3 regions of the Geobacillus sp. FSL W8-0026 genome follow, and region 1 is predicted to be linked to each of the others. Evidence: a T-box and tRNA genes for the amino acid it is inferred to sense, from the RefSeq annotation. Region 1 holds a T-box; the other regions hold tRNA genes.
What was found. A T-box is a leader RNA that pairs with one kind of tRNA and senses whether it is charged. The one in region 1 lies ahead of serS (serine--tRNA ligase), so its partner is inferred to be a tRNA-Ser.
Positions count from the first base shown of each region.

Region 2: it encodes a tRNA-Ser, which carries the amino acid that the T-box ahead of serS (serine--tRNA ligase) is inferred to sense. The anticodon was not compared.
Region 3: it encodes a tRNA-Ser, which carries the amino acid that the T-box ahead of serS (serine--tRNA ligase) is inferred to sense. The anticodon was not compared.

Region 1 covers NZ_CP150194.1:21,070-28,355, reverse strand. The annotation lists gene dnaX (DNA polymerase III subunit gamma/tau) at 1-1,067, opposite strand, end outside; RNA gene ffs (signal recognition particle sRNA large type) at 1,179-1,443, opposite strand; gene tadA (tRNA adenosine(34) deaminase TadA) at 1,482-1,979, opposite strand; gene NST29_RS00100 (glycoside hydrolase family 18 protein) at 2,065-3,357, shown strand; gene serS (serine--tRNA ligase) at 3,604-4,878, opposite strand; T-box leader at 4,933-5,152, opposite strand; gene pdxT (pyridoxal 5'-phosphate synthase glutaminase subunit PdxT) at 5,158-5,745, opposite strand; gene pdxS (pyridoxal 5'-phosphate synthase lyase subunit PdxS) at 5,770-6,654, opposite strand; gene NST29_RS00080 (D-alanyl-D-alanine carboxypeptidase family protein) at 6,783-7,286, opposite strand, start outside.
Region 2 covers NZ_CP150194.1:686,105-693,390, forward strand. The annotation lists rRNA gene NST29_RS03495 (16S ribosomal RNA) at 1-148, shown strand, start outside; rRNA gene NST29_RS03500 (23S ribosomal RNA) at 505-3,432, shown strand; tRNA gene NST29_RS03505 (tRNA-Asn) at 3,725-3,799, shown strand; tRNA gene NST29_RS03510 (tRNA-Ser) at 3,804-3,894, shown strand; tRNA gene NST29_RS03515 (tRNA-Glu) at 3,909-3,980, shown strand; tRNA gene NST29_RS03520 (tRNA-Val) at 3,990-4,065, shown strand; tRNA gene NST29_RS03525 (tRNA-Met) at 4,115-4,191, shown strand; tRNA gene NST29_RS03530 (tRNA-Asp) at 4,196-4,271, shown strand; tRNA gene NST29_RS03535 (tRNA-Phe) at 4,434-4,509, shown strand; tRNA gene NST29_RS03540 (tRNA-Thr) at 4,554-4,629, shown strand; tRNA gene NST29_RS03545 (tRNA-Tyr) at 4,635-4,719, shown strand; tRNA gene NST29_RS03550 (tRNA-Trp) at 4,729-4,802, shown strand; tRNA gene NST29_RS03555 (tRNA-His) at 4,814-4,886, shown strand; tRNA gene NST29_RS03560 (tRNA-Gln) at 4,902-4,976, shown strand; tRNA gene NST29_RS03565 (tRNA-Gly) at 4,982-5,053, shown strand; tRNA gene NST29_RS03570 (tRNA-Cys) at 5,063-5,133, shown strand; tRNA gene NST29_RS03575 (tRNA-Leu) at 5,197-5,284, shown strand; gene NST29_RS03580 (hypothetical protein) at 5,465-5,629, shown strand; gene NST29_RS03585 (IS256 family transposase) at 5,734-6,903, shown strand.
Region 3 covers NZ_CP150194.1:657,891-665,176, reverse strand. The annotation lists gene NST29_RS03405 (PrkA family serine protein kinase) at 1-348, opposite strand, end outside; gene NST29_RS03400 (hypothetical protein) at 468-614, shown strand; gene trmL (tRNA (uridine(34)/cytosine(34)/5-carboxymethylaminomethyluridine(34)-2'-O)-methyltransferase TrmL) at 664-1,137, opposite strand; gene NST29_RS03390 (amidase domain-containing protein) at 1,161-2,024, opposite strand; gene queG (tRNA epoxyqueuosine(34) reductase QueG) at 2,380-3,531, opposite strand; gene NST29_RS03380 (phenylalanine--tRNA ligase beta subunit-related protein) at 3,584-4,249, shown strand; tRNA gene NST29_RS03375 (tRNA-Glu) at 4,468-4,539, opposite strand; tRNA gene NST29_RS03370 (tRNA-Ser) at 4,545-4,637, opposite strand; tRNA gene NST29_RS03365 (tRNA-Asn) at 4,646-4,720, opposite strand; tRNA gene NST29_RS03360 (tRNA-Ile) at 4,842-4,915, opposite strand; tRNA gene NST29_RS03355 (tRNA-Gly) at 4,923-4,993, opposite strand; tRNA gene NST29_RS03350 (tRNA-His) at 5,306-5,378, opposite strand; tRNA gene NST29_RS03345 (tRNA-Thr) at 5,390-5,462, opposite strand; tRNA gene NST29_RS03340 (tRNA-Ser) at 5,594-5,684, opposite strand; tRNA gene NST29_RS03335 (tRNA-Ile) at 5,700-5,776, opposite strand; tRNA gene NST29_RS03330 (tRNA-Met) at 5,785-5,858, opposite strand; tRNA gene NST29_RS03325 (tRNA-Ala) at 5,875-5,947, opposite strand; tRNA gene NST29_RS03320 (tRNA-Pro) at 5,952-6,028, opposite strand; tRNA gene NST29_RS03315 (tRNA-Arg) at 6,035-6,108, opposite strand; tRNA gene NST29_RS03310 (tRNA-Leu) at 6,112-6,197, opposite strand; tRNA gene NST29_RS03305 (tRNA-Gly) at 6,203-6,277, opposite strand; tRNA gene NST29_RS03300 (tRNA-Lys) at 6,285-6,357, opposite strand; tRNA gene NST29_RS03295 (tRNA-Thr) at 6,540-6,612, opposite strand; tRNA gene NST29_RS03290 (tRNA-Phe) at 6,616-6,691, opposite strand; tRNA gene NST29_RS03285 (tRNA-Asp) at 7,007-7,079, opposite strand; tRNA gene NST29_RS03280 (tRNA-Met) at 7,084-7,160, opposite strand.

The DNA.
Region 1 (7,286 bases):
TTCACAAGCGCCACTTCCAGCAAAAGGCGCGGGTGGTTCGTCCATTTCATCTCTTGCTGGCTTTTGTTCAGCAATTCAATAGCCCCGTACACATCGTGGAGCGAAATCGTCTCAGCAAGGGAGACGAACGTTTCATCAACAATGGCAATTTGAATGGCGTCTTCGACATGAGGGGCGGTTTTATAGAAAAGCAAGTCACGATAGTACAAAATCAAGTCTTCCACCAAACGATTCGGGTCTTTTCCTTGCTCCATCATCGCCTCAAACTGTTGCAACACTGCGGCCGTGTCTTTCCGGTGAATCGCTTCAATCAAACCGGCCAACACTGCAAATGATGCCGCCCCGGTCATCATCAACACATCGTCAAGCTCGATCGTTCCATCGCTAAACGAGATGGCCTGATCGAGCAAACTGAGAGCATCACGCATTCCGCCATCGGCAGCACGCGCGATAGCGGACAGTGCCTCATCAGATGCCTGCACCCCCTGGGCATTGGCTACGTATTTCAGACGCGACACGAGACCCGATAGCGGGATGCGGCGAAAATCAAACCGTTGGCAGCGGGAAATAATCGTCGCCGGAATTTTGTGCGGTTCAGTGGTAGCCAAAATAAAAATGACGTGTTTCGGCGGCTCTTCCAACGTTTTCAGCAAGGCGTTAAACGCGCCAATTGATAGCATGTGCACTTCATCGATAATGTACACTTTGTAGCGGACCGAGGTCGGAGCGAATTTGACCTTTTCGCGAATGTCGCGGATTTCATCGACACGGTTGTTGGAGGCGGCGTCAATTTCCAACACATCCGGAATCGTTCCGTCTGTGATGCCGAGGCAAGCAGGGCATTCGTTGCATGGTTCGGCCGCCGGAGCCCGTTCGCAGTTGACCGCCTTGGCAAAAATTTTCGCCGCGCTCGTTTTTCCCGTCCCGCGCGGACCGGAAAATAGGTAAGCGTGCGATATTTTATGGTGAAGCAGGGCGCTTTGCAACGTCTTAGTCACGTGCTCCTGGCCAACCATGTCAGCGAAGCGCTGCGGCCGGAAAACACGGTATAACGCTTGATATGCCACGGAAAACGGCCCTCCTCTTCCTCTCATCTTATTTATTATATAACTTCTCGTTTCGATTTGAAATAACAAAAAACCCACTCGTTATGAGTGGGTTTTTTCTTCTATGTAAGGCCGTGCACCTTCTGTCGATTAGCTGCCCCGAGCGTTGCTCAAGCAGTTAGCTCAGCCCAGGCACCCCTGCGGCACATGGGAGCATCCGCTTACTGCTGCTTCCTTCCGGACCTGACAGGGTTCACGGAATCCCATTGCGCAGGACCCAGACGTCAACACCACTTGCTTGAGACAGACCTCACAACAGACTAACCTCGAGAAGGAATTCAGCCTCGCTAGAGCGGATTGCGAGTACAGGGCACCGCTACCTCCCCGCTTAGCACGGCACTATCAGTATAGCTCGTTTGCAGAAAAAAAGCAATGTCACCGAACCGATTTTTCATTGGAACTCCCGCCAACATTTCTCTTCTGTTCCCGCAGCCGGCGGAAAAAATCGCTTAACAGCAAGCCGCACTCGCTTGCCAACACACCGCTCGTCACGCTAGCTTGATGATTGAACCGGCTCTCTTGCAGCAAGTTCATCAACGTCCCGGCGCAGCCTCCTTTTGGGTCGCTGGCGCCAAACACCACCCGCTCAATGCGGGAAAGAACGATCGCTCCCGCACACATGGCGCATGGCTCAAGCGTCACATACAACGTCGCCCGCTCAAGCCGCCATGAACCGATCGCCTGGCACGCTTCATCAATCGCTAAAATTTCCGCATGGGCAATGGCGCGCTGCTCCGTTTCCCGCAAATTATGGGCGCGGGCGATGATGCGGCCGTCTTGGACGATGATGGCGCCGATCGGCACTTCACCGATTTGCTCGGCTTTTTTTGCCTCTTCAATCGCCAACCTCATGTAATACTCATCGTGGTTCATCGTATACCCCTTTGCGCAAACGGTCATTTCTCTTGCCTTTCCATCATAAAATATGGAGAATAAAGACGCAACTAGGAGGGCCAGTATGCAAATCCATGTCATACAGAGCGGACAAACGTTGAGCGGGATTGCCGAGGCATACGGAACGACCGTCGAGGAAATTGTCCGGGCCAACAAGCTCCCAAACCCTGATAAACTCGTTGTCGGCCAGACGCTGGTGATCCCGATCGTTGGCCGTTTTTATTGGGTGCAGCGCGGCGACAGTTTATGGTCGATTGCACGCCGATTCTCGATTCCGATGCAGCGGCTTGCAGAGGTGAACCGCCTCTCGTTAAATGCCCCGCTGCGGGTCGGTCAGCGGTTGTACATCCCTCCCGGCGCCAAGCGGAGAGCGGAATTTAACGCATACATTGAGCCGCGCGGAGCCACGGTCAGCCCGGCACTGGAAGCGAGCGCCCGCGAGGCCGCCCCGTATTTGACCTATTTAAGCCCCTTTTATTTTTCTATCCGGCGCGACGCAACACTGCAAGAACCGCCGCTTGACGACTTTCCCGCCATCGCCCGCGCCAACCGCGTCACGCTTGTTATGGTGGTTGCCAACATTGAAAACGGACAGTTCAGCGACGAGCTTGGCGCCCTTATTTTAACGAATGAGACGCTACAAAACCGCTTGCTCGACAACATTGTCGCGACCGCCAGACGTTACGGTTTTCGCGACATTCATTTCGATTTTGAATATTTGCGCCCGGAAGACCGCGAGGCATACAACGCCTTTTTGCGCAAGGCAAAACGGCGGTTTGAACGAGAAGGGTGGCTAATGTCGACCGCGTTAGCGCCGAAAACGAGTGCGACTCAGCGCGGGCGCTGGTATGAGGCGCACGATTACCGGGCCCACGGGCAAATCGCCGATTTTGTCGTCATTATGACGTACGAATGGGGGTACAGCGGCGGACCGCCAATGCCCGTTTCGCCAATCGGCCCGGTCCGGCGCGTACTTGAGTATGCCATTTCGGAAATACCGGCAGGGAAAATTTTAATGGGACAAAACTTGTATGGCTATGACTGGACGTTGCCGTACGTACCGGGAGGTCCATACGCCCGAGCGCTTAGTCCGCAGCAAGCCATCGCCCTCGCTGCGAGGTATAACGTCGCCATTGAATACGACATCGAGGCGCAAGCGCCGCACTTTCGCTATCGCGATGAGAACGGCCGCGAACATGAGGTATGGTTTGAAGACGCGCGGTCGATTCAAGCCAAATTCCAGTTAGTCAAAGAACTCGGGCTGCGCGGGGTGAGCTACTGGAAGCTTGGCGTTGATTTCCCGCAAAATGGGTTGTTGATCAATGATCAGTTTATCGTCGGAAAGAGGGGAGGATGACGGATAAAAAAACCCGCCGATTGAAGGCGGGTTTTTTTATGGTCGGAAACGGCGGCTTAGTGGGAAGCCGTTCCGAATAGACAATTCTCCTCTTATGCGCGTCAGTATGGCTCTTCATCGCCGTGGCCGAGAATAGGGGGATTGGCGTCCGCCGTTCCTTTCTTCTCATTGCCAACGTCATTCACTATAACACGACCGTAAGGAAAAGTCAATCAATGGCGAAGAGGAATCACCTCTGTTCCCCGCTTAGCGAATGACATCCCGATTCCCCATGTACGGACGGAGCGCCTCGGGAATTACGACCGAACCGTCTTCCTGCTGATAGTTTTCCAAAATGGCGGCGACAGTGCGCCCGATCGCCAGCCCTGAGCCGTTTAGCGTATGCACATACTCCGGCTTTGCGTTCGGCTCGCGGCGGAAGCGGATATTGGCGCGGCGCGCTTGGAACGCCTCGAAGTTGCTGCACGACGAAATTTCCCGGTACGTCCCATAGCTTGGCAGCCACACCTCGATGTCATACGTTTTCGCGGCGGAAAATCCAAGATCCCCTGTACACAAGGCGACGACACGATACGGAAGCCCGAGCCGCTGCAAGATCGTTTCCGCTTGGCGCGTCAATGTTTCGAGCTCCGCATATGAATCCTCCGGCTTGACGAACTTGACGAGCTCGACTTTATTGAATTGGTGCTGGCGGATGAGTCCTCTCGTGTCGCGGCCAGCCGAGCCAGCTTCGGCGCGGAAGCACGCGCTGTAAGCCGCATAGTAAAGCGGCAAATCGTCAGCCGCTAAAATTTCATCGCGATGCAAGTTCGTCACCGGCACTTCCGCTGTCGGAATGAGGAAATAATCCTCGCTGTCCAAATGAAACGCATCTTCAGCAAACTTCGGAAGCTGACCGGTTCCGATCATGCTCGCCCGGTTCACTAAATATGGCGGCCACACCTCTTGGTAACCAAACTCATCGAGGTGAATGTCGAGCATAAAGTTGATTAAGGCCCGCTCAAGACGAGCCCCTAGCCCTTTATAAAACACAAACCGGCTTCCTGCCACTTTGGCGGCCCGCTCAAAATCAAGCAAACCGAGCTGGTCAGCAATGTCCCAATGCGGCTTCGGTGCAAACGGAAACGAGCGTGGTTCTCCCCATCGTCTCACTTCGACGTTATCTTCTTCCGATTGGCCGACCGGCACAGACTCATGCGGCACGTTTGGCATCGACAAAAGAAGACCGTCAAGCTCTTCTTCAAGTTGGCGAATTTGCTCGTCCAATTGTTTAATGTGGTCGCCGACTTGACGCATTTCGGCGATCAACGGTTCAGCGTCCTTTTTTTCACGCTTTAAGACAGCGATTTGTTGCGACACATTGTTGCGCTTGCTTTTCAACTCTTCGACTTCCGCGATCAAACGGCGGCGCTCCTTGTCGAGCTGCTCAAACCGGTCGATGTGGGCCAAGTCCCCGCCCCGCTGCATCAGCTTTTCTTTTACCTCTGGAAATTGAGTGCGCAGTAATTTGACATCCAGCATTTGTTTTACCTCCTTACCCACCATTTATTATACATAAAAACGCTCCCGTCCCAAAAAAGGGACGGGAGCCATCCCGCGGTGCCACCCTTATTGAAGGCTCATCATGCCTTCCGCTCATGCCGATAACGGCGGCTGCCGAAAACGCCTACTGACCGCTTAGGTGTTCAGCATTTTGCTCGAGGATGGATTCACAGGCGCCGCCTGCCGATTCGCACCACCCACCGGCTCTCTGAAAGGAGGAATGCCTGCTACTAGTTCCTCTCATCGCGTTCGCATTTATTATACGCTTGATACCTTTTTTGCTTCCTTGACCATATTTAAGAAGTATTGCATGAACCGATGGTCATCGGTCAGTTCGGGGTGGAACGAGCAGCCAAGAAATTGGCCTTGCCGGGCCGCGACAATGCGGTCGTTGTATGTCGCGAGGACATCGACCCCGTCTCCGACCTCGACGATGTGCGGCGCACGGATGAAGACGCCGACGAACCCGTCGCCGACCCCTTGAATCGACAGCTCCGCTTCAAAGCTTTCCCGCTGCCGTCCGAACGAGTTCCGCTCGACCGTAATGTCCATCAACCCTAAGTGCGGCTCGTCGTAACCGACGATTCGTTTCGCCAGCAAAATGAGTCCGGCGCACGTGCCGAACATCGGCTTGCCGGCGGCGGCAAATTGCTTCAGCGGCTCCATGAGTCCGTACCGGTCAATCAGGCGCCGCATCGTCGTGCTTTCGCCACCCGGCAGCACGAGCCCATCGAGTCCAGCGAGCTGCTCCGGTTTTTTCACGATGACCGCCTCGGCGCCGCACGCCTCAATGGCGCGCATATGTTCTTGCACGGCCCCTTGCAGTCCAAGCACTCCAATTTTCATCGTTCCTTAGCTCCTTTGTCCGGCTTACCAACCGCGTTCTTGCATGCGGTGCTCCGGCAACAATGTCGCGACATCGATGCCGCGCATCGCGCCGCCCAACCCTTTGGACAAGTGGGCGATCAGCTCGTAGTCCTCGTAATGAGTCGTCGCTTCAACGATCGCCCGCGCATATTTTTCTGGGTTTTCCGATTTGAAAATGCCTGACCCGACAAAGACGCCGTCTGCGCCTAAGTGCATCATGAGAGCAGCGTCAGCCGGTGTCGCGACACCACCGGCGGCGAAATTGACGACCGGGAGGCGGCCAAGCCGTTTAATTTCACGCAACACTTCGACCGGAGCCCCAAGCTGCTTCGCCTCAGCGACAAGCTCGTCCTCGCTCATGCTGACGACTTTGCGGATTTGCGCGTTGACTTTGCGCATATGGCGCACCGCTTCAACGATGTTGCCTGTCCCCGGCTCCCCTTTCGTCCGCAGCATCGACGCCCCTTCCGCGATGCGGCGGGCGGCCTCACCTAAGTCGCGGCACCCGCATACAAACGGAACCGTAAACTGCCGCTTGTCAATATGAAATTCTTCATCAGCTGGCGTCAACACTTCACTTTCGTCGATGTAGTCAACGCCGAGCGCCTCAAGGACGCGCGCTTCCACATAATGACCGATGCGCACTTTCGCCATCACCGGGATGGAAACGGCGTTCATCACTTCTTCGACCACCGTCGGGTCCGCCATGCGCGCGACGCCGCCGGCAGCGCGAATGTCCGCCGGGACGCGCTCAAGCGCCATGACCGCGACAGCCCCTGCCGCCTCAGCAATTTTCGCTTGTTCCGCATTGACAACGTCCATGATGACGCCGCCTTTTTGCATTTCTGCCATGCCGCGTTTGACGCGGTCTGTGCCTGTCAATGCCAACGTTGATTCCCCCTATTCCTATCCTTATGCTTAGTCATATACGCAAAAGGATGATTCCACTGTTTTATTTTACCTCAATTTTTACAAAAATCACAATGGAAAAAAGCTCCCCAAGCAGGGGAGTCGCTTCACAGCCAGCTTTTCACCGTTTTCGCAGCGCTCGTCCATAAGTCGGCGAACAGGCCGCCGATCGCGCGCATGGAGAGCACAAACCAGTTTGCTTTTTCCACCTCAGCGGTCGTCACAAGCGGAACACGGATGTTTTTCTCCATGTCCGGGCTTAAAAAGGCAAGGGAGTCATCTCCTTTATAGTCGAGCGTCATATACCCGACAGTTTCTCCTTTTTTCAGTGGAGCGAGCAGTTTCCCTTCCTTTGTCATTTTTTTCTTATCGAATACATAGACGGGCTTGTACTGTTTTTCCTCACCGTTTTTGACGAGCAGTGCCAGCTTTTTCGCCGTAGCGACGCGCACTTCTTTTTCTTTCCCTTTGACTACCGGAACTGTGCTTTTTCCTTTCAGTTCATATCCTTTCGGATAAAGTGTTTGAAGCGAATATTGATGGAATCCGTAATCAAACAGTTTGGCCGTCTCTTGAAAGCGCGCCTCTTTTGTCGTTTTTCCACTCGCGTC
Region 2 (7,286 bases), 670 kb from region 1:
CACCGCCCGTCACACCACGAGAGCTTGCAACACCCGAAGTCGGTGCGGTAACCCTGACGGGAGCCAGCCGCCGAAGGTGGGGCAAGTGATTGGGGTGAAGTCGTAACAAGGTAGCCGTACCGGAAGGTGCGGCTGGATCACCTCCTTTCTAAGGGGAAAAACGAAGGCCGCCCGCCTATCGGCGAAACGCGCTGGAGGGCCTGCGAGGAGGCTATGCCGCCGCAGCAGGACCGAAGCGTCGCGAGCCGATGGCGGTCGGAGCTAGACAATACGAAAAGCGAAGGTCGCTAATGGCCAATCATTCACCAATCGCGCTTTCGTTTCGTTCAGTTTTGAAGGAATGAGAATTCCTTCCACTGCTTCGTTTGCGTCTGCGTCTACAAGTGAATCCAGAGAAGCTAGATTCCTCGACGCAAACCAGCGAAGAAGCAAGCTCAATGGAGCGACTTCGTTCCTTGAAAACTAGATAACCGATACACAAAAGGAAGAAGCCGAGACGCTGTAGGTTAAGCTAGAAAGGGCGCACGGTGGATGCCTTGGCACTAGGAGCCGATGAAGGACGGGGCAAACGCCGAAACGCTCCGGGGAGCTGTAAGCAAGCGTCGATCCGGAGATGTCCGAATGGGGGAACCCACTGTCCGTAATGGGGCAGTATCCATGCCTGAATCCATAGGGCATGGAGGGCACACCCGGGGAACTGAAACATCTTAGTACCCGGAGGAGAAGAAAGCAAACGCGATTCCCTGAGTAGCGGCGAGCGAAACGGGAACAGCCCAAACCAAGAGGCGAGTCCTCTTGGGGTTGTAGGACCGCTCATAGGGGAGTGAGAAAGGAACGGGGTAGACGAACCGGTCTGGAACGGCCGGCCAGAGAAGGTGAGAGCCCTGTAGTCGAAACTTCGTTCCCTCCCGAGCGGCTCCTGAGTACGGCGGGACACGGGAAATCCCGTCGGAAGCAGGGAGGACCATCTCCCAAGGCTAAATACTCCCTAGTGACCGATAGTGAACCAGTACCGTGAGGGAAAGGTGAAAAGCACCCCGGAAGGGGAGTGAAAGAGAACCTGAAACCGTGTGCCTACAAGTAGTCAGAGCCCGTTCATGGGTGATGGCGTGCCTTTTGTAGAATGAACCGGCGAGTGACGATGGCGTGCGAGGTTAAGCCGGGAAGGCGGAGCCGCAGCGAAAGCGAGTCTGAACAGGGCGTGAAGTACGTCGTCGTCGACCCGAAACCAGGTGATCTACCCATGTCCAGGGTGAAGGCCGGGTAACACCGGCTGGAGGCCCGAACCCACGCACGTTGAAAAGTGCGGGGATGAGGTGTGGGTAGGGGTGAAATGCCAATCGAACTTGGAGATAGCTGGTTCTCCCCGAAATAGCTTTCGGGCTAGCCTCGGGTGTAAGAGTCTTGGAGGTAGAGCACTGATTGGGCTAGGGGCCCTCATCGGGTTACCGAACCCAGTCAAACTCCGAATGCCAACGACTTATGCCCGGGAGTCAGACTGCGAGTGATAAGATCCGTGGTCGAGAGGGAAACAGCCCAGATCGCCAGCTAAGGCCCCCAAGTGCACGTTCAGTGGAAAAGGATGTGGAGTTGCGAAGACAACCAGGATGTTGGCTTAGAAGCAGCCACCATTTAAAGAGTGCGTAATAGCTCACTGGTCGAGTGACTCTGCGCCGAAAATGTACCGGGGCTAAACGTGCCGCCGAAGCTGCGGGATGACCGTTGGTCATCGGTAGGGGAGCGTTCTAAGGGCAGAGAAGCCAGACCGGAAGGACTGGTGGAGCGCTTAGAAGTGAGAATGCCGGTATGAGTAGCGAAAACAGAGGTGAGAATCCTCTGCGCCGAAAGCCTAAGGGTTCCTGAGGAAGGTTCGTCCGCTCAGGGTTAGTCGGGACCTAAGCCGAGGCCGAAAGGCGTAGGTGATGGGCAACAGGTGGAGATTCCTGTACCACCTCCTTCCCGTTGGAGCGATGGGGGGACGCAGGAGGATAGGGCGAGCAGGCGGCTGGAAGAGCCTGTCCAAGCAGTGAGGCTGGCCAGTAGGCAAATCCGCTGGCCGGAAGGCCAAGCTGTGATGGCGACGGAGTCATCCGGAAGTCCCCGATTTCACACTGCCAAGAAAAGCCTCTAGCGAGGGAAGAGGTGCCCGTACCGCAAACCGACACAGGTAGGCGAGGAGAGAATCCTAAGGCGCGCGGGAGAACTCTCGTTAAGGAACTCGGCAAAATGACCCCGTAACTTCGGGAGAAGGGGTGCTCTTTCGGGTGAAGAGCCTGGAAGAGCCGCAGTGAAAAGGCCCAAGCGACTGTTTATCAAAAACACAGGTCTCTGCGAAGCCGAAAGGCGACGTATAGGGGCTGACACCTGCCCGGTGCTGGAAGGTTAAGGGGAGCGCTGAGCGGAAGCGAAGGTGCGAACCGAAGCCCCAGTAAACGGCGGCCGTAACTATAACGGTCCTAAGGTAGCGAAATTCCTTGTCGGGTAAGTTCCGACCCGCACGAAAGGTGTAACGACTTGGGCGCTGTCTCAACGAGAGACCCGGTGAAATTATACTACCTGTGAAGATGCAGGTTTCCCGCGACAGGACGGAAAGACCCCGTGGAGCTTTACTGCAGCCTGATATGGAATTTTGGTATCGCTTGTACAGGATAGGTGGGAGCCTGAGAAGCCGGAGCGCCAGCTTCGGTGGAGGCGCCGGTGGGATACCACCCTGGCGGTATTGAAATTCTAACCCGCACCCCTTAGCGGGGTGGGAGACAGTGTCAGGTGGGCAGTTTGACTGGGGCGGTCGCCTCCCAAAAGGTAACGGAGGCGCCCAAAGGTTCCCTCAGAATGGTTGGAAATCATTCGGAGAGTGCAAAGGCACAAGGGAGCTTGACTGCGAGACGGACAGGTCGAGCAGGGACGAAAGTCGGGCTTAGTGATCCGGTGGTTCCGCATGGAAGGGCCATCGCTCAACGGATAAAAGCTACCCCGGGGATAACAGGCTGATCTCCCCCAAGAGTCCACATCGACGGGGAGGTTTGGCACCTCGATGTCGGCTCATCGCATCCTGGGGCTGTAGTCGGTCCCAAGGGTTGGGCTGTTCGCCCATTAAAGCGGTACGCGAGCTGGGTTCAGAACGTCGTGAGACAGTTCGGTCCCTATCCGTCGCGGGCGTAGGAAATTTGCGAGGAGCTGTCCTTAGTACGAGAGGACCGGGATGGACGCACCGCTGGTGTACCAGTTGTCCCGCCAGGGGCACCGCTGGGTAGCTATGTGCGGACGGGATAAGCGCTGAAAGCATCTAAGCGTGAAGCCCCCCTCAAGATGAGATTTCCCATCGCGTTAGGCGAGTAAGATCCCTCGAAGATGACGAGGTCGATAGGTCCGAGGTGGAAGCGTGGCGACACGTGGAGCTGACGGATACTAATCGATCGAGGGCTTAACCTAAAGGGAAAAGCGCAGGCCGCCCGCTGATCGGCGAAACGCGCTGGAGGGCCTGCGAGGAGGCTATGCCGCCACAGCAGGACCGAAGCGTCGCGAGCCGATGGCGGCCGGAGCTAGACAGTACGAAGCGCGGCTTCTTCCGACGGTTATCTAGTTTTGAAGGAATGAAAAAGGCCTTGACAGCTCATCACGAATCATTATAATAATAAATGTCTAAAGCGATATCTCTCAGTAATGGCTCAGCGATGGGCAGTTACGTGGTCAAATCACACTTTGATAAGGATATTATTATGATTCCGCAGTAGCTCAGTGGTAGAGCAATCGGCTGTTAACCGATTGGTCGCAGGTTCGAATCCTGCCTGCGGAGCCATCGTGGAGAGCTGTCCGAGTGGTCGAAGGAGCACGATTGGAAATCGTGTAGGCGTGAATAGCGCCTCAAGGGTTCGAATCCCTTGCTCTCCGCCATTATCCATCAGCATGGCCCGTTGGTCAAGTGGTTAAGACACCGCCCTTTCACGGCGGTAACACGGGTTCGAATCCCGTACGGGTCACTTCTTCGGGGAGGATTAGCTCAGCTGGGAGAGCACTTGCCTTACAAGCAAGGGGTCGGCGGTTCGATCCCGTCATCCTCCACCACTTTAAAACATACAAAACAAAGTTCATCGCCTTATTGAAATTCTATCGTCGCGGGGTGGAGCAGTCCGGTAGCTCGTCGGGCTCATAACCCGAAGGTCGCAGGTTCAAATCCTGCCCCCGCAACCAATAAGGTCCCGTAGTGTAGTGGTTAACATGCCTGCCTGTCACGCAGGAGATCGCGGGTTCGAGTCCCGTCGGGACCGCCATCTTTAATTAGGTAAAGTAAGGATAAGGCAGTTCAGTCGGTAGAGACGAGCATCAGCATAATCGGGTTTGCTGCGAGTTGCCTCGACGCATCGAGCATCTTTGAATCAGCTGGTAGAGGGAGAGGCATAGAGCAATCAACGAGCGAGTTAAAAATAACATACGGCTCGGTAGCTCAGTCGGTAGAGCAAAGGACTGAAAATCCTTGTGTCGGCGGTTCGATTCCGTCCCGAGCCACCATGAAATATTAAGAATGAACCTGTTCATTTTTTGATCTGTATTATGCCGACTTAGCTCAATTGGTAGAGCAACTGAATCGTAATCAGTAGGTTGCGGGTTCAAGTCCTGCAGTCGGCACCATTCTTGGAGGGGTAGCGAAGTGGCTAAACGCGGCGGACTGTAAATCCGCTCCCTTTGGGTTCGGCGGTTCGAATCCGTCCCCCTCCACCATTTAAACAAAGGGGCATAGTTTAATGGTAGAACAGAGGTCTCCAAAACCTCCGGTGTGGGTTCGATTCCTACTGCCCCTGCCACTCTTATCATGGCGACTATGGCGAAGTGGTTAACGCACCAGATTGTGGCTCTGGCATGCGTGGGTTCGATTCCCACTAGTCGCCCTTGAAAAATGGCATTGGGGTATAGCCAAGCGGTAAGGCAACGGACTTTGACTCCGTGATGCGTTGGTTCGAATCCAGCTACCCCAGCCAATGTTGCGGAAGTAGTTCAGCGGTAGAACACCACCTTGCCAAGGTGGGGGTCGCGGGTTCGAGTCCCGTCTTCCGCTTTTGACTAGGGCGGCATAGCCAAGTGGTAAGGCAGAGGTCTGCAAAACCTTTACCCCCGGTTCGAATCCGGGTGCCGCCTTCATCTAATGAATAAATTTTTATTGACAAACAAAAGTTAAGAAGATATAATGGTAGATGTCGCGCCGATGTGGCGGAACTGGCAGACGCGCACGACTCAAAATCGTGTGGGGTAGCCCCCCGTGTGGGTTCGACTCCCACCATCGGCACCATACATAACCAAAAGCCTTTAAAGCCAATGCTTTGAGCAATTCAGAGCATTGGCTTTTTTGTTTTTTAGCGTGCTAAAGCCAAAGCCTAATCGTGTGGACAAAAAAGATAGCATTTCCACCGTACTATTAAATACCTTTGGGATTATGTTTATTTGGATAATCTTAAAGGGAGGTATTAAATTGGCAAAAGTACGGGTTATGCAAAGAGCAGGATTAGAAGAAAAAACTTTGAAGGAATTGTACGATGATTTTCAGTTAGACAACAGAGTGAAAAACTTATCGGAAATGACAATCCGCTTTTATGAACAAAATTTAGTTCATTTCTTTCGATTTATGGAGGGATGATGTATAAAATTTTGTGTAAAGCATTTTACTAGATCAAAAGAAAAAAGGTAGGGTATTCTCTGATTTGGACAAAAACACATTCCAGAGAAAGGAGTACCCTACCTATGTCTAAAAGAAATATACCGAATGTCGACTGGGCAAATCAACTGGAAAGCGTCATTCGTCAGTTTGTGAAGGAAAAATTAGAGCTGATTATGCGGGAAGAAATCAAACATTTCCTCGAAATCGAACAGGCTGGAACGCCGAATATGAGAAACGGCTACTATCAGCGAAATCTAGATACGCAATATGGCCGGATTGAGGGTCTTTTGGTTCCAAGAGACCGAAACGGGGAATTTCAAACACAGTTGTTTGCCCCTTATCAACGCCACACCGGCTGGCTGGAGGAAGCCATCATTAGGATGTATCAAAGTGGCATGAGTACACGGGAAATTGGCAAGTTTATCGAACGAATTCTAGGAAATGCTTATTCTCCAGCGACGATCAGCCGGATTACCGATGTCGTGAAGGAAGACATCGAGAAATGGCACAATCGTCCTCTACATCAGCGTTATTCGGTCTTATATTTGGATGGTTTATACGTAAAACTTCGTCGCGAAACCGTGGAGAAAGAAGTCATTTATGTGGTGTTAGGGGTGAACGAAGAAGGATATCGCGAAATTCTTGATTTCTTTGTGGGAGGACAAGAAAGTGCCTATGTATGGCAAGAAATTCTTCAAAACCTCTACCAAAGAGGCGTCAAGGAAGTGCTTCTGGGCGTATTCGATGGTCTTCCGGGGCTGGAGGAAGCTTTTCGCTCGGTTTATCCGAAAGCCGATGTGCAGCGTTGTGTCGTTCACAAAGTACGTAATACCTTACATCGTGTTCGGAAAAAAGATCAATTTGAAGTGGCAGAGGATCTCAAACTGATTTATCGCGCCCCGAATAAGAAGATAGCGTTACAGATGTTTCAACAGTTTGAGTCGAAATGGTCCAGCAAATATCCAAGAGAAGTTCAATCTTGGGCCAATGAGTTGGATGTCCTCCTTACATTTATGGATTATCCAAGCAGTATTCGAAGTGTGATTTACACGACGAATGCCATCGAACGAACGATCAAGGAGATTCGGAAACGCCTAAAGCCGATGAACAGTTTGAGCAGTTTAGAAGCCGCTGAAAAAGTCGTGTATTTGACCATTCAAGATTTTAATGAGAAATGGGCAGGGCGAAAGTTACGAGGATTTGCCGAAGCGCATGAAGCCCTTCAACGAATGTTTGAAGAACGCTACAATTAACCAAATATTGTAAATAAACAAATAAGCAAAGAAAGGGGATTTCCTCTGTCCACACAGGAGACTGAATATTCAGTCTCCTGTGTGGAGAAAATCAGTCCCCTATCAATTCAAATCCATTTCAGAGAAACCCTACCCCATTTACATTACACAAAATTCTTGACGGTACCGATTCCATTTGCCCAATATGATTCCTTATTCAAGAAATTAAATATTACATCCATATCCAAGTAACTTTTTTCAGTCGAAATTGAAAATTCATCTCTTTTCCATAAAGTTGGAATATGGTTCACTTTTACCACCACTTTCCTTTTTAAAACAATTTTATCATATGAAGATATTTTCAGAAAAATCATTTTTTATGTAAAATTGATATTGACCGAGAA
Region 3 (7,286 bases), 640 kb from region 1:
TTTCAAGAGCGTCACTAGCGTTGACTTCCCGCCGCCGACCGGGCCCATCAGCAGCAAAATCCGCTTGCGTACATCCAACCGCTTCGCCGCCGGGTGGAAATATTCTTCAACTAACCGTTCCAGCGCTTCTTCCAGCCCGAACAGATGCTGGCTGAAAAACTTATACCGCTTTCGGCCGTTCACCACCTCAACTCCAGCGTCTTTGATCATATGATAAACGCGCGAATGAGCCGACTGGGCCACCCACGGCTTTTCTTTTAAAATCTCTAAATACTCGGCAAACGTCCCTTCCCATTTCAGCTTCTCTTCTTCTTCCCGATATCGAGCGATTTTTTGCAAAATATCCATAAAGGACCTCCTCACCCTCGGATGTCTAACAGAAAGATTATTACAATTTATGCGAGGATGTCCTGTATCATTCGCCGCAAAAAAATTTTGTCTCCTGACGGCCAAACGCGGTCATTCACATGCTTGGCCATATCCGCTATAATAAAGGGGAAAACGCCTTGAAGGAGGGGCAAACGATGCGCACCTTGCTTGTGCTCGGAGTGATCATTGCTTTCTTAACGGCCATTTTCACCGCCGGCTATGAGGACAAACCCGGCGTGAAATAAAGCCCAAAAAAACGACCTCCGTCGCGAAGGTCGTTTTTTTGTTTTGCGCCTACGACAACCCGTGAAACCGTTGCTGGCGCAGCGCTTCATACACTAAAATGGCCGCCGTATTTGATAAGTTCAGGGAACGGACTTTGTCGTTCATCGGGATGCGAAGGCAGCGATCCATATTGGCCTCGAGCAAGTCTTTTGGCAATCCGGTCGTCTCGCGGCCGAACACAAAGAAAATATCCTTGGTTGTATCGCTAAAGTCAAACGAATCATAATACTGCCGGCCGAATTTCGTAATGAAGTAAAACTCGCCTCCCGGAAACCGGGCAAACAACTCGTCAAGCGAATCGTAATAGGAAAGATTGACATAAGGCCAGTAGTCAAGGCCAGCGCGCTTTAACATTTTATCGTCCGTCGAAAATCCGAGCGGACGGATGAGATGGAGCGCCGTATCCGTCGCCGCGCACGTACGGGCGATGTTCCCGGTGTTGGCTGGAATTTCTGGTTGGTATAGTACAACATGAAGCGGCATGTTCTTCACCTCAACAACATCGTTTATTTGCGATCCATGATATGAAAAAATTTATACCGGATGTTTGGGGTGTAAGCGCTCGAATCTTCGTAGGACCAATAACGCATCCGACTGTTGGTAGTATGGGCGTTCACAAGCGGCATCCCCTCTTGGTCTTTGGCCACTACGATCGCCGAATGGTCAAAGCGCCCGTCCCCTTGAAAATCATAACAAATGACATCGCCTGCCATCAATTGTCCCGGTTCGGAAACTTCCACCGCCTGCAAGCCGATGCGCGACCCGCTTAAGTACCAGCGCAGGGAATGAGCGACGGCCCAGCTGTAGCTCCAGCTCCCGTTTTGGCACCACCACCCCCGCGCCCGATTCGGGTAACCCGTCATAGGCACCCCACCTGCGTACAGGCATTGGGAGACAAAATTGGTGCAATCAACAGGAAAAGACGGGAACGCCGGGTTGTGACGATTCCACCATGTTTCCGCGTACCGCACCGCCTGAGCGCGGTCATATTGATAGGAAAGCCGCTCTCCCCGCCATTGCTCACGCTCCACCCGCGGCGCCTCGACATTCCCTCCCGTCCGGCTGATCCGATCGTCGGCAACCCATTCGCCGTTTACAAACCGCGCGCACCGCTCCTCGACTTGCTCTTCCACATATAAAATGTCTCCTTGTTTCAGCAAAAACTGATGATGGGCCACATACACCAGTTTGGTTTCCCGTTCGACCGTCTGTCGTCCGACGATTTGCCCACGAATCGAACAGCGAACGATTTCCACTCCTCGTTTTTGGCAGAGCTTCTGTTTTCTCGTGATCTCTTCATCCTTTAACCCGTTTCCTGACACAAACGAGCGGGCCCGCTCGTTCAGCCGCTCGCGCAATCGTTGTTTCATGCCGTTCCCCACTTTCGTTTTTGTTACTACCTTATGTGGGGAAGCGGCTGTTCTTTCCCGCTTCTTTGCGGCATCCGTCCCGCCCTTTACCCGTTTCCCTCATCGCTTAGGAGGGCGGGGATTTAAGGGAGCAAGCCGCTTATCAAGCTTGTTTATCAAATAGAAGAGCCTTGTCGCATCAGGATCGTCTTTCAAACTCTCCCCCATTGTTCAAAAGAAACAACCGTTTTTCACCAGCCATCTAGGGGAAGCGGAAGCTCGTTTTCACCAGCCTTCCCGTTACTTTAGGAGGGCGGGGATTTCGTGTAAAATGCTACTATCCCACCAGTTTCTCAATTAGAGAAACCTTGCAGAATCAGCTTTCTTTTCTGACGCTGTCCTCCAACAGTTTCAGCCCTTTTTCAATTTCAGCAAGCACCACCTCATCCGTCTCCGTCCGTCTAGCTTCATCGAGATGCGGTCGCACGCTGGCATCGCCGATTTTTCCGAGCGCCCATGCGGCCGTCCCACGGATGACCGGGCGGCTGTCTTCTTTCAACAGCCGCAACAAATGCGGCACCGCCGTTCGGTCTTTGTAATGGGCAAGCGCCAAGATGGCATTGCGCTGAATCGGTTTTTTTCCGCGCCATGAACCAGCCATGGCGCCGAATTTTTCTTGAAACTCACGATTGCTCATTTGAAGAAGCGGAATCAGCTTCGGTTTGACCGCCTCCGGATCGGGTTCAAATTCCGGATGGAAATGAAAATCTTTCCCTTTGTTTTCCGGACAGACTAACTGGCACGTGTCGCAGCCGTACAACCGGTTGCCGATTTTCTCGCGAAATTCATCGGCCAAAAAGTCTTTTGTTTGTGTTAAAAACGAGATGCACCGTTGCGCGTTTAGCTGCCCTCCTTGCACGAGCGCTCCGGTCGGACACGCATCGATGCATTTCGTACATGTGCCACATCGATTTTCAATCGGCTCATCAGGGGGAAACGGAATGGTTGTGATCATTTCCCCTAAATAGACGTACGAGCCAAATTCCGGCGTAATGATCGAGCAGTTTTTCCCGCTCCAACCGATCCCGGCCCGCTCAGCCACAGCGCGATCGGCCAGCTCTCCAGTATCGACCATCGAACGAACGCGGGCGTGCGGCACTTTGGCAAGCAAAAACTCCTCAAGCTGCCGTAAACGATCCCGCAATACAACATGATAATCTTTGCCCCACGATGCACGGCAAAAAAGGCCGCGCCGCTCCGTCTTTGTCCCCCGCGGCGCCTGCTTCATTTTCGACGGATAAGCGAGCGCAATGGCAATGATTGATTTGGCCTCAGAAAGCAGCAAATCGGGATTCGTTCGTTTTTCAATATCCTTTTCCTCAAATCCGGACTGGTAGCCAAGCTCTTGCTGGCGTCGCAATCGTTCTTTTAGTTCCACAAATGGATCGGCGCTGGCAAATCTAATTTTATCAATACCGATCGTCCGGCTGTACGCAATCAACTCTTGTTTTAAGGCGACAACATCCATTGTTTTCCCTCCTTTCGACTCCTATGATAAAATAAAGCGCGAGGTGATTGACATGAACTATATCGTATCAGAAGAGCTGAAACGGCGTCTCCCTTCCGGAAAGTTCGGAATCATCTGCTACCGGCACATCGAAGTAGGAGATTCGCCCCAAATGCTAAAAGGACGGTTGCAACTGTTTCAGGAATCAATTTATATCGAACTGCAGGAAAAAACGATCCATGACATTCCTGAACTGGCCGAATGGCGTCACGTATTCAAGCAAATCGGGACGGATCCCGCTCGTTATCGCCCATCGAGTGAAAGTCTGTATCGGCGCATTCAAAAGAAGCACTTTCTTCCTTCCATTCATTCAGCAGTGGATGTCAACAATTTCTTTTCACTCTATTATAAGATTCCGCTCGGCATCTACGACCTTGACCGCATACACGGGACCGTGACCGTAACCATCGGTGCTGAACAAGACGAATATGTCGCTTTAAACGGCCGAACGGTCAACTTTGCCAACAAACTTGTCAGCAAAGATGCATACGGTCCATTCGGCAGTCCGATCGTCGATTCGGAACGGACGGCCGTCACTCGTGACACCAAAAACGCCTTACAGATTGTATACTTTCCACCTTCCATCGCCAAAGACGTCGCCCATCGCCAGCTCGAAGCCATGCAAGCGATGTTCACGCAAATCCATGGCGGCGAAGCGGATGTTCAACTGCTTGAATGACATGTTCCTCCCGCTTCGGTGAATCGCAGGCGGGAGGGGATCGCAATAAAAAAACGCAATGCCTCGTTCATCGACGAAACGAAACACTGCGTTGTCCCCAATCTTTCTGCTATGGAACCCATTATACCTCATGATGGCCTATTCGGCAAGAAAAAGCGCAATTTTCGACAAAAACAAGTTTGATAAAATGGCACCAAGTTGCCTGGTGCCATAAGCAGTGACCCGTACGGGATTCGAACCCGTGTTACCGCCGTGAAAGGGCGGTGTCTTAACCACTTGACCAACGGGCCATGCATGGCGGAGAAGGCGGGATTTGAACCCGCGCGCCGCAAAACTGCGACCTAACGGTTTAGCAAACCGTCCCCTTCAGCCACTTGGGTACTTCTCCAGAGAAAATGGCTCCGCAAGTAGGATTCGAACCTACGACCTACCGGTTAACAGCCGGTTGCTCTACCGCTGAGCTATTGCGGAACGATTCAACACCATGTCCGTTTTCCTACGGGCTACCATACCGTTGCTCCATCCGGCAATGGTGGGACAACGGTTCACCGTTATTATAGCGAATCATCCGACAATATGCAATGGGAAATAGTGGGCCTAAGTGGACTTGAACCACCGACCTCACGCTTATCAGGCGTGCGCTCTGACCAGCTGAGCTATAGGCCCATCCAAAAGCGGGTGATGGGAATCGAACCCACGACATCAGCTTGGAAGGCTGAGGTTTTACCACTAAACTACACCCGCACATCGATTTCTTCAACCATTCACCACGCAATTTCGCGCCTCTTCCTCTACCAGCACATTCAAAGAAGCGGAATGCGTCGAGGCTACTCGCAGCCTATTCGGTGAAGCTAAGGCTCGTGGCTGAGGTTTTACCACTAAACTACACCCGCACATCGATTTCTTCAACCATTCACCACGCAATTTCGCGCCTCTTCCTCTACCAGCACATTCAAAGAAGCGGAATGCGTCGAGGCTACTCGCAGTTCATTCGGTGAAACTAAGGCTCGTGGCTGCAATTTTTACCAAGAGCTTACTGGTTTTAGAAAGAAAAAGGGCGACTAGTGGGAATCGAACCCACGCATGCCAGAGCCACAATCTGGTGCGTTAACCACTTCGCCATAGTCGCCATGATGTTGATGCCGGCTGCAGGACTTGAACCCGCAACCTACTGATTACAAGTCAGTTGCTCTACCAATTGAGCTAAGCCGGCATAAATCCATATTATGCAATGCTTATCGTTTTTCCTAATAGTCAACTGGTCGAAAAAAGCGGAACGCTCAAACCGAGTTGATGCCGTCTCATTCTATTTGTGCCAACGGAGCTAAATGAGACGATTATTTATGGCGGAGGAGGAGGGATTCGAACCCCCGCGCGCCTTGCGGCGCCTCTCGGTTTTCAAGACCGACCCCTTCAACCACTTGGGTACTCCTCCAAAAAACAACAATAATGGTGGACCTTGTAGGATTCGAACCTACGACCGGACGGTTATGAGCCGTCTGCTCTAACCAGCTGAGCTAAAGGTCCGATAAGAGTGGCGGTGGAGGGGATCGAACCCCCGACCTCACGGGTATGAACCGTACGCTCTAGCCAGCTGAGCTACACCGCCAAAACGGATGAAAAAGTGGAGCCTATCGGATTCGAACCGATGACCTCCTGCGTGCGGGGCAGGCGCTCTCCCAGCTGAGCTAAGGCCCCAAAATGGTCGGGAAGACAGGATTTGAACCTGCGACCTCACGGACCCGAACCGTGTGCTCTACCAAGCTGAGCTACTTCCCGATAAAACGCGCTCGAGAGGATTCGAACCCCTAACCTTCTGATCCGTAGTCAGATGCTCTATCCAATTGAGCTACGAGCGCAAGTGCCGAGGGCCGGACTCGAACCGGCACGGTAGTCACCTACCCCAGGATTTTAAGTCCTGTGCGTCTGCCAATTCCGCCACCCCGGCGGCAGTGGAGCGGAAGACGGGGTTCGAACCCGCGACCCCCACCTTGGCAAGGTGGTGTTCTACCGCTGAACTACTTCCGCAACATGATGAGCCATGGAGGACTCGAACCTCCGACCCTCTGATTAAAAGTCAGATGCTCTACCTACTGAGCTAATGGCTCATGGTTTGGTATACACCCAAATATTTGACGATGCCCCTTCCTCTACCAGCCGACTCAAAGATGCCGATTGCGTCGGGACAACTCGCAGTTAACTCGAAGATGTATTGCTTGTTACTGAGCGAATGGCTCATGATGGCCCTTAGTGAAGCACACACTTGCATACTCTCAAGCAAAAGAAAAGATGCCGGCTGCAGGACTTGAACCCGCAACCTACTGATTACAAGTCAGTTGCTCTACCAATTGAGCTAAGCCGGCGAATGGTGGCTCGGGACGGAATCGAACCGCCGACACAAGGATTTTCAGTCCTTTGCTCTACCGACTGAGCTACCGAGCCATATGTTATTTTTTAACTCGCTCATTGATTGTTCTATGCCTCTTCCTCTACCAGCTGATTCAAAGATGCTTGATGCGTCGAGGCAACTCGCAGCAAACTCGATGATGCTGATGCTCGTCTCTACCGACTGAGCTACCGAGCCATATGTTATTTTTTAACTCGCTCATTGATTGCTCTATGCCTCTTCCTCTACCAGCTGATTCAAAGATGCTTGATGCGTCGAGGCAACTCGCAGCAAACTCGATGATGCTGATGCTCGTCTCTACCAAGAAAGCAACCAAAATATATAGGGTTGTCATAATTTTTAAACAAAGACGGTCCCGACGGGACTCGAACCCGCGATCTCCTGCGTGACAGGCAGGCATGTTAACCACTACACTACGGGACCTTGTTGGTTGCGGGGGCAGGATTTGAACCTGCGACCTTCGGGTTATGAGCCCGACGAGCTACCGGACTGCTCCACCCCGCGACGATAAAAGATCAGTATCATTGAAATATTTGTTGCCTCTTCCTCTACCAGTTGATTCAAAGATGTTCGATGCGTCGAGGCAACTCGCAGCGTATTCGATGAAGCAAATGCTCGTTGCTCCACCCC